2 regions of the Hydrogenophaga luteola genome follow, and region 1 is predicted to be linked to the other one. Evidence: riboswitches for the same ligand, from Rfam matches in the RefSeq annotation. Region 1 holds a riboswitch; the other holds the start of a gene.
What was found. Region 1 has a riboswitch for cobalamin ahead of ACFOPI_RS18935 (energy-coupling factor ABC transporter permease). Riboswitches for the same ligand answer to the same signal wherever they lie in the genome.
Positions count from the first base shown of each region.

Region 1 (7,180 bases):
CGCTCACTGCTGGGTCGACGATGGTCGGAAAGTCGCAAAACCCTGGCTGCTTTGCCAGACGCTCGGTTGCGGCGACAGCAAGTGCCCGTGAGGTGTAGACACCGATACGCTTTATGTCTTCCTCACCATGCGACAGCAAGTGAAGGTGCTCGACGAGGAATACGGTCGTGGCCATGACGCCTAACTTTGATGTAGTTCGTGTTTCACCGGATACCCACAGTGCCCGCGAGATACCATGGCTCGGCACATCCAAAAAATGTGTTTAATGTCATGCACATATCGCGCATTACTGTATGTATGTGCAGGTATAACAGAATCGGCAATTCCGGCAACACACGGTCGCCATCGCAAGGCAGTCTAGCGGCGTGCCGCCCACTCTGCCATGGAACCTCCCGGCTACAGGCGGTCGCAGGGCCGCCGGGCTTTCGCACCGTCGCGAATGACGCCTCCGGGTCGAAAGCTTCCGCCCGGGCAAACGTCGTGGAGAGGCGGCTGCAAGCCTTTAGCAGTCATCACGCAACCCGCCCCCAGACAAACGGCACCGCCCCACGATTGCGCCTCCCCGGCAACTGGGCAAGAATCCGCCACGCGCGCCAACACCGGCCCGCAGGGAGGACGAGCATGACCGTCAAGACGAACCTCATCGTCAATTGCGACGATGCCCTGCTGTTCTGGACCGTGGACGGGCCGATCACGGACTGCCTGGGCTTCGCAGTCGAACGGCAGCGCAGGCGCAGCGACGGATCGATTCATTCGGACGTGCTCGAGAACCGCATGGGGTTCAAGGCCGACCAGCCCAAGCCCGGTGAGCACCGGCCGTCGACGGAGTGGCCCCTGCAGCGACTGTGGTGGACCGACCATGGCGTGAACCTCGGCGACACGGTGCGCTACCGCGTGACGCCGATGGTCAAAGACGGTGCGGCCCTTCGGCCGCTGAATTCCGAACGCAGCCGCTGGACACCCTGGGCCACGCTCAGCGGCGGCACACGCGATGGCTACGCGGCGTTCTTCAACCGTGGCCTGGTGATCTCCCAGTTCATGGCCCGTTACCTGGAGCAGTTGCGCAAGGACCAGGGCCTGTCCACACTCAAGCAGGCGCTGAAGGCGTTCAAGGACAGCCTGGGCGACCACGAGCTGCCGATCCGCAAGTTCCTCTCGGGTGCGCTGCGCGACGAGATGCTGGCGCTGCTGCAGGACGCGAAGGACCACGGCAAGCCGGTCCACGCCGCGCTGTACGAGCTGGCCGACCAGGAGCTGGTGGACGCGCTGTGCGCGCTGGGCGGACAGGCGCATGTGGTGCTGGCCAATGGCTCGATCACCAAGAAGCCCACCGAGACCACGGCACAGGCCCGCCAGCGCGACGAGAACGAGAGCGCCCGCGCGGCGCTGAAGGCCGCCGGTGTGGTGGTGCACGACCGCTTCACGTCGCCCGGCGCGCTCGGCCACAACAAGTTCCTGGTGGTGAGCAACCCGGCCGGCCAGCCGGAGACCGTGTGGACCGGCAGCACCAACTGGACCAGCACGGGCCTATGCACCCAGACCAACAACGGCCTGCGCGTGACCCACCGCGGGTTCGCCCGCGCGTTCATGGACCAGTGGGAACGGCTGCGCGATGCCGGCAGCGCGTTCCCACCAGCGCTGGTGGACAGCAACAGCAGCGCCCTGGTGGTGAAGACCCGCCAGTCGTCGGCGGACATCTGGTTCACCCGCACCCGGGGCAAGGTCGACCTGCAGGCCATCGACGAGGCGATCAATGCGGCGCAGGACGGCGTGCTGTTCCTGATGTTCCAGCCGGGCGGCAGCGGCGCGCTGAAAACCATCCGCGACCTGTCCAAGGCGAACCCGGCGCTGTACGTGCGCGGCGTGGTCAGCACGCTTCCATCCGAGGCCGCCGACGAGCGCGCGGTGGAGGTGGATCTGCAGATGGACGCGAAGAAGAAACGGATGGCGCTGGACGTGGTGCAGCCGCGCGGTGTGCACGCCATGGCGAACTGGGCGGCCACGGTGGCGCGCAACGAGTTCCTGACCATGCAAGGCGGCGTGATCGGGTTCGCCATCGTGCATTCCAAGGTCATCGTGGTCGACCCATTCACGAACCCGGTGGTCATCACCGGCAGCCACAACTTCTCGGGCAACGCCAGCACGGCGAACGACGAGAACTTCGTCATCGTGCGCGACAACCCGCAGCTGGCGGCGAGTTACGCGGCGCACATCATGGGCGTGTACGACCACTACCGCTGGCTGTCGCTGCTGGGCGATCAGCAGGCCAAACAGAGCACCAGCTCACAGACCGGCTACCTCGCCACCACCGGCGCCTGGCTGGGCCGCCGGCTGGCCTCGGCCGCGCCCGAGCTGGCGTTCTGGGCGCGCTGAGGCGGTGGCTCGACATGGCCGCCCGGGCTTCGGGCGGCTTTTTTTGCGCGTATAGAATGGTCCGCTGTTGGTGCTCGCAGTGCTGTTCAGGCATTGCAGTTCAACGGGAAGCAGGAGGGAGAGTCCCACACGGACGAACCTAACCTGCGCTGCCCCCGCAACGGTAAGCAGACGGGTGGTCCAAGGCATTGCCAAGGCCCCCATTTCTCAAAATTTCGCCACTGGGTCACACCGGGAAGGCTTTGAGAAACGTTCTGTCAGCCCGGATACCGGCCAACAAGGAGGCTGCGCCCCAGGCGCAGCCGCATTACCCAAACACCGTCGGGGAAGGCGGTGAGGGGTCTTTGTCGGTGTCCTCATGTCGTCCCTTCGCATTGCTTTGCGAGTCTGTGCCAGCGCCTGCGCGTGCGCTCGCAGGGGGCTGTCCGTTCGCCGCTGGAACCTGTGCTCGCTTTCCCCTTGGGTCTTTGCCGACTTTTCAACCGCGTTGTGTCCAACGCACCCAACCCAAGGAGTCACTTCATGCACATCGAACCAGGTCTGGTGGACGGGGCCAAGCTCGCACTGAGCTACGCCACAGCGGCCGCCTGTGGCGGCTACACGCTCAAGCTGTCGGCCGACATGCTCAAAAAGGACGGCGCGGCAGCCCTGCTGCTGCGGGCCCTGCTGGCCACGGCGCTGGTGTTCTGCTTTTTCGAGGTGCTGCCGCACCACCCGGTGGGCGTGTCCGAGGTGCACCTGATCCTGGGCACCACGCTGATGCTGCTGTTCGGCGCGGCGCCCGCGGCCGTCGGGCTGGCGGGCGGCCTGCTGATCCAGGGCCTGTTCTTTGCACCTTTTGACCTGCCGCAGTACGGCATGAACGTGACCACGCTGCTGGTGCCGCTGTTCGCCACTGCGGCGCTGGCGCGGCGCGTCATTCCCGACCAAATGGCCTACGTGGATCTGCGCTACGGCCAGGCCCTGAAGCTGTCCCTGGCCTACCAGGGCGGCATCGTGCTGTGGGTGGGTTTCTGGGCGCTCTATGGACGTGGCCTGGGCGCCGAGAACCTGGTGAGCATCGGCAGCTTCGGCGCCGCCTACATGAGCGTGGTGCTGGCCGAGCCGCTGATCGATCTGGCCGTGCTCGCACTGGCCAAGACGCTGCGTGGCCTGCAGGGCAGCGCGGTGGTGGAGCGCCGTCTGCACCAGGCCGCCTGACCGGGGGCACACCATGGGCCTCGGAACGGTCTGGTTTGTGGGGGCGGGTCCTGGCGACCCGGACCTGGTCACGGTCAAGGGGCGTGACCTGATCGCGCGCGCGGGGGCCATCCTGTTCGCCGGTTCGCTGGTGAACGAGGCGGCCACCCGCTGGGCACCGCCGGGTTGCCTCATCGCTGACAGCAAGGACATGACGCTGGAGCAGATGTCGGCCTGGCTGATCGCAAACGCGGCGCGCTGCGACACCGTGGTGCGCCTGCAAACCGGCGACCCGGCCCTCTACGGCACGCTCATCGAACTGGTGCAGCCGCTGGACGCCGCGGGCGTGCCGGTGGCGGTGGTGCCGGGCGTGTCTTCGGCCATGGCCTCGGCGGCGGCTGCGGTCGAGAGCTTCACCTTGCCCGAGGTCACGCAGACCACCATCTTCACGCGGGTGGAGGGCCGCACGCCCATGCCCGACGGGGAGGACCTCGCCGCGCTGGCGGCACACCGCACGACCTTGTGCATCTTTCTGTCCATCACGCTGCTGCACAAGGTGGAAGCCGGCCTGCGCGAGGCCGGCTGGCCCGACGACGCGCCGGTGCTGGTGGTGCACAAGGCCAGCTGGCCCGGCGAAGAGCGCATCGTGCGCGGCACGCTGGCCACCATCAAACAACAGTGCCGCGACGCCGGCATCGTCAGCCAGGCCATGGTGATCGCCAGCCCCACGCTGGGCGCGCGCCACTGGCCCGAGCTGACCAGGTCCCGGCTCTACGACCCGGGCTTCACACACCGCTTCAGGAAAGCCACGACATGAACCACACCACGATCCTGCTGGTGGGCCACGGCTCGCGCGAGGACACCGGCAACCAGGAAATCCGCGACTTCGTCGACCAGTGGCGCGCGCGCCAGCCGGCCTGGCGCATCGAGGTCTGCTTCATCGAATTCGCCGCGCCCTCGCTGCACGATGGCCTGCTGGCCGCGGCGCAGTCGTCGAGCCGCGTGCTGGTGCTGCCGCTGATCCTGAACGCGGCCGGTCACGCCAAGATGGAGATTCCCGAGGCCATCGAACACGCCCGCGAGCACGCACCCGGCGTCGAGTTCCTCTACGGCCCGCACCTGAGCGCCTGCGACCCCATCCTCGCCATCCTCAAGCGCCGCCTGCGCCAGGCCATGGCCACGCTGGACATGCCCGACCCCACCACCACCGGCGTGGTGCTGCTGGGCCGGGGCTCGTCCGACCGTGGCGCCAACGGCGACATGGCCAAGATGGCGCGCTGGCTGCAGGAAGAAAGCGACCACGAGCTGGTGGACCTGGCCTTCACCGGCATCACCTTTCCGCGGCTGGAGCGCGTGGTGCAGCGGCAGGTGCTGATCGGTCTGCGCCAGATCGTGGTTCTGCCCTACTACCTCTACACCGGCACGCTGATGCAGCGCATCCACCGCCAGGTGGACCACCTGCGGGCGCAGTACCCGCAGATCCGCTTTGCCTGCGGCACGCACTTCGGGTTCGAGAAAGAAATCTTCGAACTGGTGGAACAGCGCGTGCTCGACCTGCTGGCCGGTGTGCCCGACAGCAAGTTGCCCTGCGACGGCTGCAGCTACCGCGAGATTGCACACGACCTGGGCCATGGACATTCGCACGAGCACACGCACGCCCCGGTGCATGTGCACAGCCATACGCACGAGGGTGCTATCGCATGAGCACGGTCAACACCGTCACCGAGCAGCTCACCGCCGCCGGCCAGGCCATCGAGCACGACAGCTTCGCCATCATCGACGCCGAGGCCGGCCCGCACGGCTATTCGGCCGAGCAGTGGCCCATCGTGCGGCGCATGATCCACGCCAACGCCGACTTCGAGTTCAACGGCCTGACCGACTTCCACCCCGAAGCGGTGCGCGCGGGCGTGGCCGCGATGCTGCGCGGAGGCTCCCCCGTGGTAGCCGATGTGGAGATGATCTGCTCGGGCCTGTCGCGGCCGCGCCTGGCGCATTTCGGCATGGCCACGCACCAGTTCATCAGCGACGCCGACGTGATTGCGCAGGCGCAGGCACAGAACACCACCCGCGCCGTGCAGGCCATGCGCAAGGCGCACCGCCTGGGCCTGCTGCAGGGCGCCATCGTCGGCATTGGCAACGCACCCACCGCGCTGATCGAACTCGTGCAGCTGATCATGGAGGACGGCGTGCGCCCGGCCCTGGTGGTGGGCATGCCGGTGGGTTTCGTGTCGGCCGCAGAGTCGAAAGACCTGATGGCGCAGATCGCCGACGTGCCCTGGATCGTCATCCGCGGCCGCAAGGGCGGCTCCACCCTGGTGGTCGCCGCCCTGCACGCGCTGCTGGCGCTGGCCGAGGCACAGCAACGCGCCGAGGGCGCCTGAATGGAAAGCACCTCCCCGCGCGGCACCCGCACCGGCTTCACCACCGGCGCCTGCGCTGCCGCGGCCGCTCGCGCCGCAGCGCAGGGGCTGGAAGCCGGGCAGGTGCCCGACGCCATGGAGAGCCTGCTGCCCAACGGCCAGCGGGTGCGTTTTGACGTGCACGACGGGCGCTGCGATGCGCACAGCGCCCACGCCATGGTGGTGAAGTTCGCGGGCGACGACCCGGACTGCACCGACGGCGCCCACCTCACGGTGGACCTGCGCCTGCTACCCGGCCAGGCGGGCGAGATCACGTTCGTGGCCGGCGACGGCGTGGGCACGGTGACGCTGCCTGGCCTCGGGCTGGCGGTGGGCGGTCCGGCCATCAATCCGGTGCCGCGCCAGAACATCGCCGACAACCTGCGCGAGGCCGCGCCGAGGCTGCTCGCGCAGCACGGGCTGGAGGTCACCGTGAGCGTGCCCGGCGGCCAGGAGATGGCGAAGAAGACCACCAACGCGCGGCTGGGCATCCTGGGCGGCATCAGCATCCTGGGCACCACCGGCATCGTCAAACCCTATTCCACCGCCGCCTGGCGGGCCAGCGTGGTGCAGGGCATCCAGGTGGCGGCCACGCTGGACCACGGTGTGGTGGCGCTGACCACCGGCGGCCGCACCGAGACCTTTGCCATGCAGACGCTGCGTGCGGAACGCCCTGGCCTGCCCGCCGCCTGCTTCGTGCAGATGGGCGACTTCCTGCGCTACGCGTTGGATGAGGTGGTGGCCCAGGGCCTGCCCGAGGTGGTGCTGGGTGTGATGGTGGGCAAGCTGACCAAGATCGCCCAGGGCGAGACCATCACCCACGCCAACCGCAACGTGGTGGACACCGACCTGGTCGCCGACATCGCCCGGCAGATCGGCGCCACGGACGAAGACTGCGCCGCCATCGCCGCCGCCGAGACCGCGCGCTTCGGCGCCGAGCTGATGGTCGAACGCGGCCTGGGCCCGGCCTTTCACCAGGCGCTCGCACAGCGCGCCATCGACACCCTCACCGCGCCCGAGCGCTACGGCCACGCGTTTGCGCTGCGCGTGCTGGTGTGCGACTTCAGCGGCCAGCCGGTGGCCGACGTGCGCTCGGCCCCCGCCGAGGCGCGCCCCCGCCCCGCCACCGCCGGCCGCACCGGCATCGGCCACACCCACCACTCCGACTTCGACACCGAATGAACGACCTGCCCTCCCACGATCCCAACCGCTGCCGCGTCATCGGCGTG
Region 1 covers NZ_JBHRXX010000009.1:25,431-32,610, reverse strand. The annotation lists gene ACFOPI_RS18945 (hypothetical protein) at 1-175, opposite strand, end outside; gene ACFOPI_RS18940 (phospholipase D-like domain-containing protein) at 622-2,373, shown strand; cobalamin riboswitch at 2,425-2,665, shown strand; gene ACFOPI_RS18935 (energy-coupling factor ABC transporter permease) at 2,896-3,573, shown strand; gene cobM (precorrin-4 C(11)-methyltransferase) at 3,587-4,369, shown strand; gene ACFOPI_RS18925 (sirohydrochlorin chelatase) at 4,366-5,256, shown strand; gene ACFOPI_RS18920 (precorrin-8X methylmutase) at 5,253-5,933, shown strand; gene ACFOPI_RS18915 (cobalt-precorrin-5B (C(1))-methyltransferase) at 5,934-7,133, shown strand; gene cbiE (precorrin-6y C5,15-methyltransferase (decarboxylating) subunit CbiE) at 7,130-7,180, shown strand, end outside.

Region 2 (7,180 bases), on a different contig from region 1:
CGTCAGGCTGGCAGGAAACGTGGAATAGCGGTCCACACCCACCAGCCGTGCGCACTGGCCGAGCTCGCACACCGTCTCGGCCAGTGAAGGCAGCAGGCTCACGATGCGCTGCGGCGAGCGCTCAAAGTTCACCACCACGCCGTTGTCGTCGGTGATCTGCAGGGCCGCCTGGGCGGAACCTCCGACCAGGGCCATCAGGGCCCACACCAGCGCGAGCCATGCCGTGCGCATCCGTTTCATGTTCTGTCCTTCAAAGTCAGCGGCAGCCCCGCCGCCATGAGCGTCACGCGATCACAGGCAGTCGCCACCCGCTGGTTCAAACGGCCCAGCGCGTCCACGAAAGCACGCACTTCGCGCCCCATGGGAATCACACCCAGACCGATCTCGTTGCCCACCAGCACCAGCGGCCCGGGCGCTGCGGCGATGACCGTGCACAAGTCTTCCCCCGCCGCGGTCACAGCGGCCTCAGGGAATGCCTGCGCCGGGTCGGCCGGCATCATCAGGTTGGTAAGCCACAGCGTCAGGCAGTCGACCACGATGAGCGTGTTCGGGTCGCTGTCCTGCTTCAATGCGTCGGCCAGCGCCAGCGTTTCTTCCACGGTCACCATGCCGGGCACGCGCACAGCGCGGTCGGCCTGATGACTTGCGATGCGTTCGCGCATCTCGTCGTCCCAGGCCTGTCCCGTCGCGACCATCACCGCACGGTGCTCGGGCGACTTGTCCAGCCACTGCCGTGCGAGCGTCTCGGCGCGGCGCGACTTGCCGCTGCGCTGGCCGCCGAGGATGAACTCGCTGCGCACCGGATCAACCATGGGCCACCATCCATTGCTTGACGATGCGGTGCATCTGCTCCACCCCGTCGGTCAGCGCCGCCGGACCGGGCTGCAGGATGTCGGCGGACTTGATCTCGAACAGTTGGCCATTGCGCACGGCGGGCACGTCCTGCCAACCCGCCCGAGCCGCCACTTTCTCGGCGCGGAACTTCTTGCCGCACCAGGAGCCGATCACGATGTCCGGCGCGCGGCGAACGATCTCGGCACCGTCGGCAATGATCCGGTGCTTGCCCAGCGACTGCACGGCCAGCTCGGGGAAGATGTCGTCGCCCCCTGCGATGCCCAGCAGCTCCGACACCCAGCGGATGCCGCTGATGTGCGGCTCGTCCCACTCTTCGAAAAACACGCGCGGCCGGCGCTTGCCCTCCGCTTCGAGCGCGGCCACCTCCGCACGGATCGCGTCCAGCCGCTGGCGCATCACCGCGATGCGCGCCAGCCCGTCCTCAGCACAGCCCACCATGGCGGCGACCTGGAACAGCATGGAGAAGATCTCTTCCACGCTGCGCTGGTTGAACACCGTCACCTGCACGCCTGCGCGGATCAGCGCGGCGGCGATGTCGGCCTGCAGGTCCGAAAAGCCGAACACGCAGTCGGGTTGCAGGTCCAGGATCTTGTCGATCTTGGCGTTGAGGAAGGCGCTGACCTTGGGCTTCTCGTCGCGCGCCCGGCGTGGCCGCACGGTGTAGCCGCTGATACCGACGATGCGCGCCTCCTGGCCCAGCAGGTACAGCCACTCGGTGGTCTCTTCGGTCAGACAGACGATGCGCTGCGGCCCTGGCAAAGCGACGGTCATGCGGCCTCCGGCAGGAACAGCTGCGCGGCCGCTTCCGGGTTCGAGGCAAACCACGCATGGAAATAGCTCGCGCGCACCGAGCCCTGGCCGTACACGGCTTCGGGTCGCCCGAACTTGCCGCCCGGCACGGTGTGGGCCATGGGCGACAGCGGTGATGTGGTCAGCGAGTAGTGAAAGGTGTGCCCGCGCACCTCGCCCTGCGCCGTGTCCCAGCGCTGCGGGCCGAGCGCGGCCAGGCGCGGCTGCATGGCCACCTCGCCCGGGAGCAGGCCCCACATCGGCACCCGCGTGCCATCGGCCAGCGTAAGGCCGTCGAACAGCGGCATCATGCCGCCGCACTCGGCCCAGACCGGCTTGCCCGCCGCGATGTGTGCCGCCAGCGAGGTGCGGCAACGGGTGCCTTCCGCCAGTGCTTTTGCGTGCAGTTCAGGGTAGCCGCCGGGCAGCCAGAGTGCGTCGCAGTCCGGCACTGGCTCGTCGGCCACCGGCGAGAAAAACACCAGCTGGGCTCCCAGCGCCTGCAGCGTGTCCAGGTTGGCCGGGTAGGTGAAACAGAAGGCGGTGTCACGCGCGACGGCCACGGTGCGCCCGCGCAGCAGCGGCGCCACCGGACGCTCGGCTTGCGCTTCAAAGGGCACGGCCCAGCGCTGCCAGCCGGCCACATCGAGCTGGCCCAGCGGCGTGGCTGCCATGGCGTCGGCCAGCGCATCCAGCCGCGCCATCGCGTCGGGTAGTTCGGACGCCACCGTCAGGCCCAGGTGCCGTTCGGGCAGCGCAAAACCGGTGTCGCGCCGCAGGCCGCCCAGCCAGCCCGCGTCGATGCCCGCCGGCTCGCGGCCCAGATCGTCGCCGCGCACTGAGGCCTGCAGCATCTTCTCGTGCCCCTCGCTGGCCACGCGGTTGGCGAGCACGCCGGCCCAGGGCAGGCCCGGGCGGTAGTGGCGCAACCCGTGCACCAGCGCGCCGAAGGTGCCGGCCATGGAACCGGCGTCGATCACCGCCAGCACCGGAATGCCCAGCTTTACCGCCAGATCGGCCGCGCTCGGCTCGCCATCGAACAGCCCCATCACCCCTTCGATCAGGATCAGGTCGCTGCTCGCCGCAGCCTCGTGCAGCCGCGCGCGCAGGTCGTGCTCGCCGTTGAGCCAGAGGTCCAGGTTGTGCACCGGGTGGCCGCTGGCCAACTGGTGCCAGTGCGGGTCCAGAAAGTCCGGCCCACACTTGAACACCCGCACGCTCCGCCCGGACCGTGCGTGCAGCCGCGCCAGCGCCGCGGTGACCGTGGTCTTGCCCTGGCCGGAGGCCGGAGCTGCGATCAGCAGGGCAGGACAGGTGGCGGTGCGATCCATCGTGGACCTCAGCGGGGCGACCAGCTCAGGCCCAGGTAGAAGGTCCGGCCAGCCGTGGCGTAGCCCAACACCGACTCGTAGTCCTTGTCGGTGGCGTTGTTCACACGCGCCAGCAACCGCCAGTCGCGGGCGATGTCGGTGCTGGCCGTCAGGTTCAGCAGCGTGTGGGCCGGCAAAGGCTTTGCATTGGCTTCGTCGTCGTAGCGCTTGCCCAGGTGCTGCACCTCGGCGCCCAGGCGCCAGGCGCCCACCGGCGTGTCGGCCGTCAACGTGGCCTGGGTTTCGGCACGGCGTGCCAGCAGCTTGCCGGTTTCAGCGTTCTTCGGACGCATCAGGTCCAGCGAAGCGCCCAGGGCAACCTCGCCCAGCTTCGTGCCGCCGGCCAGCGTGACGCCGGTGTAGGTGGCGCGTCCGGTGTTGCCGTAGCAGCCGGCGAAATCGCCCACGCCGTTGACACAGCTGCCGGGGCCGGCCAGGTAGTCGATCAGGTCCTTCACGCGGTTGCGGTAGACCACCACCGAGGCGCGGCTCGCAGCCTCCTGCCAGCGCAGTCCCGCTTCCATGTTTCGCGCGGTTTCGGCCTTGAGGTCGCGCGTGCCGTAGATGCTGAAGCGCTGGAACAGCGTGGGGGCACGGAAGGCCGTGCCCACGGATCCTGTGAGCTGCAGGGTCTTGGACAGCGCATAGCCGTAGGCGAGCGAGCCGGTGGTGTGCGCGCCGAACTCGCTGTCGTCGTCGCGGCGGGCGTTGAGCTGCAGCGTGTGGTCGCCGGCCTGTACGCCATAGCCCAGCGCAATGGCGTTCTGGTGGCGGTCTGTCTGCTCGGGAGTGGTGCTGGCGTTTTCCAGTTGGTCTTCGCGGCGCTCCAGATCCAGCGTCAGCCGGCCTGGCCCCACGCGCAGCTCGTTGCGAAGCAGCCAGCTGTCCACCGTGGTGTCCGTCAAGTAGCTCGAGGGTGAGGTCTCATAGCGGTCGGTTCCTCGGCTGAGCCCCACACGGGTACTCCAGGCCTCACTCCAGCGGCTGTCCCAGTTCAGACCCACCGCCTGCAGACGCTGCCTGGCCTGGTCGTCCTGCCCCGGCATGAAGCCGTCGTAGCCCGCCCTCTGGCGACTGTCCAGCAGCGTGGCTTCCAGCTTCTGCCCCTCGGAGAGCTTCCATCCGAGGCGGCCCGAGAACGACTCGTTGCGGTAGCCGTCGCGATCAGGGTTGCCAGAAGGTTTGGCGTTGAAGCCGTCGCTCCGTTCCGAGCCCAGACCGAAGGCGTAGTCGACCACCCCGTCGCCGCCGCGCAGCGCGGCACTCAGCTCGTAGGTGCTGTTCGATGCCACGCCCATGCGCAGCGACGGAAAGAAGCCTTTGTCGCCCTGGCGCGTGAAGATCTGCACCACACCAGCCATCGCATCCGAACCGTACACCGCCGCCGCCGGCCCGCGCAGCACCTCGATGCGGTCTACCAGGGACAAAGGGATTGCATTCCAGGTGGCACCGCCGGTGGACTGGGAGTCGATGCGCACACCATCAATGAACACCGCCGTGAAGCGGCCTTCAGCGCCGCGAAGGTAGACGTTGGTGGTGGATGCGGGCCCTCCATTGCGGTTGACGGTCACGCCCGGCAGGCGCTCGAGCACGTCGGAGACCGAGGCAACGCCCAGACGGTCGATGGCGCTGCGGTCGACCAGGGTCACATCGGCCACCACATCGGTGATGGGCAGCTCGGACCGGGTCGCCGACACGACCACGGTCGACAGGGTGGACTGGGCGAGAACAGGGAACGCGATGGCGCAAGCCAGGGGCAGCGCGGCCAGGCGCACCGGAGCAGAACGGAAAGACATGGATGAAAGACAAACGATGGTTGCCCTCGCCGTCTTCCCCGACAGCGCCTGGGCGTCACGGCGACGGCCCCGGACAGGACGCGTCACCACCGTGTTGGCCGGTATCCGGGCTGGCAGAACAACCTCCACCGCCTTCCCGGAGCGCCGGTCGAAACCGGCTGTCCAGTGGCTGTGGGATGGAGGCGGGGACTGGGCGGAAAACCCGTATCCCGTCTGCTTACCGTTGCGGGGGCAGCGCAGGTTAGGTCGGTCGCTGTGGACTTTCCCTCCTGCTTCCCGTTGAACTGCGGCATGTGAACCACACCGCGAGCACCAACGCAATCCATTGTAAGCCCGTGCTCCTTGCGGCAACCCTACAATGGATCACTCACCAGTCGTCACCATGGCCGATCCCAAGCACATTGACCTGATCGCCGAGCGCGTGGAACGCCTGCTCCTTCGCCACGAAGAACTGCAGCGCACCAACGCCCTGCTGATGGAGCAGGTGGCCTCGCTCAAGGCAGAACGTGACTCCATCAAGTCCCGTCTGAACGCGGCACGCTCCCGCATTGACGCGCTGCTGGACCGGTTGCCGGTCGGGACCGAGACACCCTCCCACAAGGACTCCGAATGAACAAACCTGCCTCCAAGCAGATCGAGGTTCAGATAATGGGCCAGAGCTATCTGCTGGCCTGTCCTGCTGGTGGTGAGCAGTCGCTGCTGGACGCTGTGGAGCGTGTGGACACCGCCATGTGCCGCATCCGGGACGCCGGTAAGGTCAAGGCCCGTGACCGCATCGCCGTGCTCGCGTCGCTCAACCTGGCGTTCGAGCTGTCCCAGAAGGAAGCCCAGGGGTTTGCTTCCTCGTCGTTCCTTCCTCCCGAGCCGCCGCCCCTGCCGGAATCCGCCCCCGCGAGCGAAGCGTACGACGCGGCTGCGCTGGCGCGCGCCGAGGAGCTGGTGCGGCGCCTGGACCAGGCGCTGGGCAGTGACGGCCAGTTGATCTGAATCCGGCCCCGACCTTCAACTTTTCCGACGGGCGAAGCCTTCCCTCGGGCCTCCAGCCTCTACAATTTGCCCTGTCTGCAGTGCATGCCGGGCTTTATATTTCCTTGAACCAATGCTCCATGAGCCCGGGCTTGGTACATAACGTGGCTGGTGTGAGCGTCTCGCGTCAGATGAACCCGAAGCCCCGTTGCCCTCGCCCACCTGAACCCCCGGTTCAGGATGACGGTCTGGTGGCACTTGCAGACACCTAATACCCTTCGCTGCGGCCCCACGGATGTTTCCTGGGGCCGCACTCTTTTCTGCCCTCCGGATTTCCGCCCATGAGCCTTGAACCCCTGCTGATCGCCGAGCTGGCCCTTCTGGGCGTGTTCACAGGGTTTCTGGCCGGCCTGCTGGGCATCGGCGGCGGCATGATCATGGTGCCGTTCATCAGCGCCATCCTCACCCACCGTGGCGTCGCGCCCGGCCTTGCGGTAAAGATGGCCATCGCCACCTCCATGGCCACCATCATCTTCACCTCGATCTCCAGCGTTCGCGCGCACCACAAGCGCGGCGCCGTGCGGTGGGACATCGTGCGGCGTCTCGCCCCCGGCATCGTCCTCGGTGCGGCGGTTGCGAGTCTGGGTGTCTTCGCGGTTCTCAAGGGTGGGGCGCTGGCCTTGCTGTTCGCACTGTTCGTGGGCTTCTCGGCCACCCAGATGCTGCTGGACAAGAAGCCACAGGCCTCGCGCACCTTGCCGGGAACGCTCGGTCAGCTCGGTGCCGGGGGTGTGATCGGATTCCTGTCGGGACTGGTCGGTGCCGGCGGCGGCTTTGTCAGTGTCCCGTTCATGACTTGGTGCAACGTCGCCATCCACAACGCGGTGGCCACCAGCGCTGCGCTCGGTTTCCCCATCGCGCTGGCGAACGCCGCCGGATACGTCATTTCTGGCCAGGATGTGGCCGACCTTCCGGCGGGTTCGCTGGGCTACGTGTACCTACCCGCGCTGACGGTGATCGCCATGGTCAGCGTGCTGATGGCGCCGCTGGGCGTGAAGGCCGCACACGCGCTACCGGTGAAATCGCTCAAGCGGGCCTTCGCACTGATCCTCTACCTGCTTTCGGCGTACATGCTCTACAAGGGCCTGACCGCCTGAGCTTGCTCAGGCGCCCCGGTGCAACGGCCGGTCGGCGATCACGGTGCCATCCTCGTCCGCATACAGCCATTCGCCCGGACGGACGGTGACGCCCTGGATCTTCACGGGCACATCGCGCACTCCCTGGTTGCGCCGCTCGGTCGGCAGCGGCACCGAGGCCAGCGCGCGAATGCCGGTCTCGCACACCGCCAGTTCAGCAACATCGCGCACGCACCCATCCACCACCACCCCCGCCCAACCGTTGTGC
Region 2 covers NZ_JBHRXX010000002.1:919,405-926,584, reverse strand. The annotation lists gene ACFOPI_RS08205 (ABC transporter substrate-binding protein) at 1-240, opposite strand, end outside; gene cobU (bifunctional adenosylcobinamide kinase/adenosylcobinamide-phosphate guanylyltransferase) at 237-812, opposite strand; gene ACFOPI_RS08195 (ABC transporter substrate-binding protein) at 805-1,626, opposite strand; gene ACFOPI_RS08190 (cobyrinate a,c-diamide synthase) at 1,623-2,975, opposite strand; gene ACFOPI_RS08185 (TonB-dependent receptor domain-containing protein) at 2,984-4,810, opposite strand; cobalamin riboswitch at 4,890-5,142, opposite strand; gene ACFOPI_RS08180 (DUF904 domain-containing protein) at 5,193-5,423, shown strand; gene ACFOPI_RS08175 (cell division protein ZapA) at 5,420-5,797, shown strand; RNA gene ssrS (6S RNA) at 5,867-6,047, shown strand; gene ACFOPI_RS08170 (sulfite exporter TauE/SafE family protein) at 6,118-6,933, shown strand; gene rraA (ribonuclease E activity regulator RraA) at 6,940-7,180, opposite strand, start outside.
Region 2: another riboswitch for cobalamin. It lies ahead of ACFOPI_RS08185 (TonB-dependent receptor domain-containing protein); the one in region 1 lies ahead of ACFOPI_RS18935 (energy-coupling factor ABC transporter permease).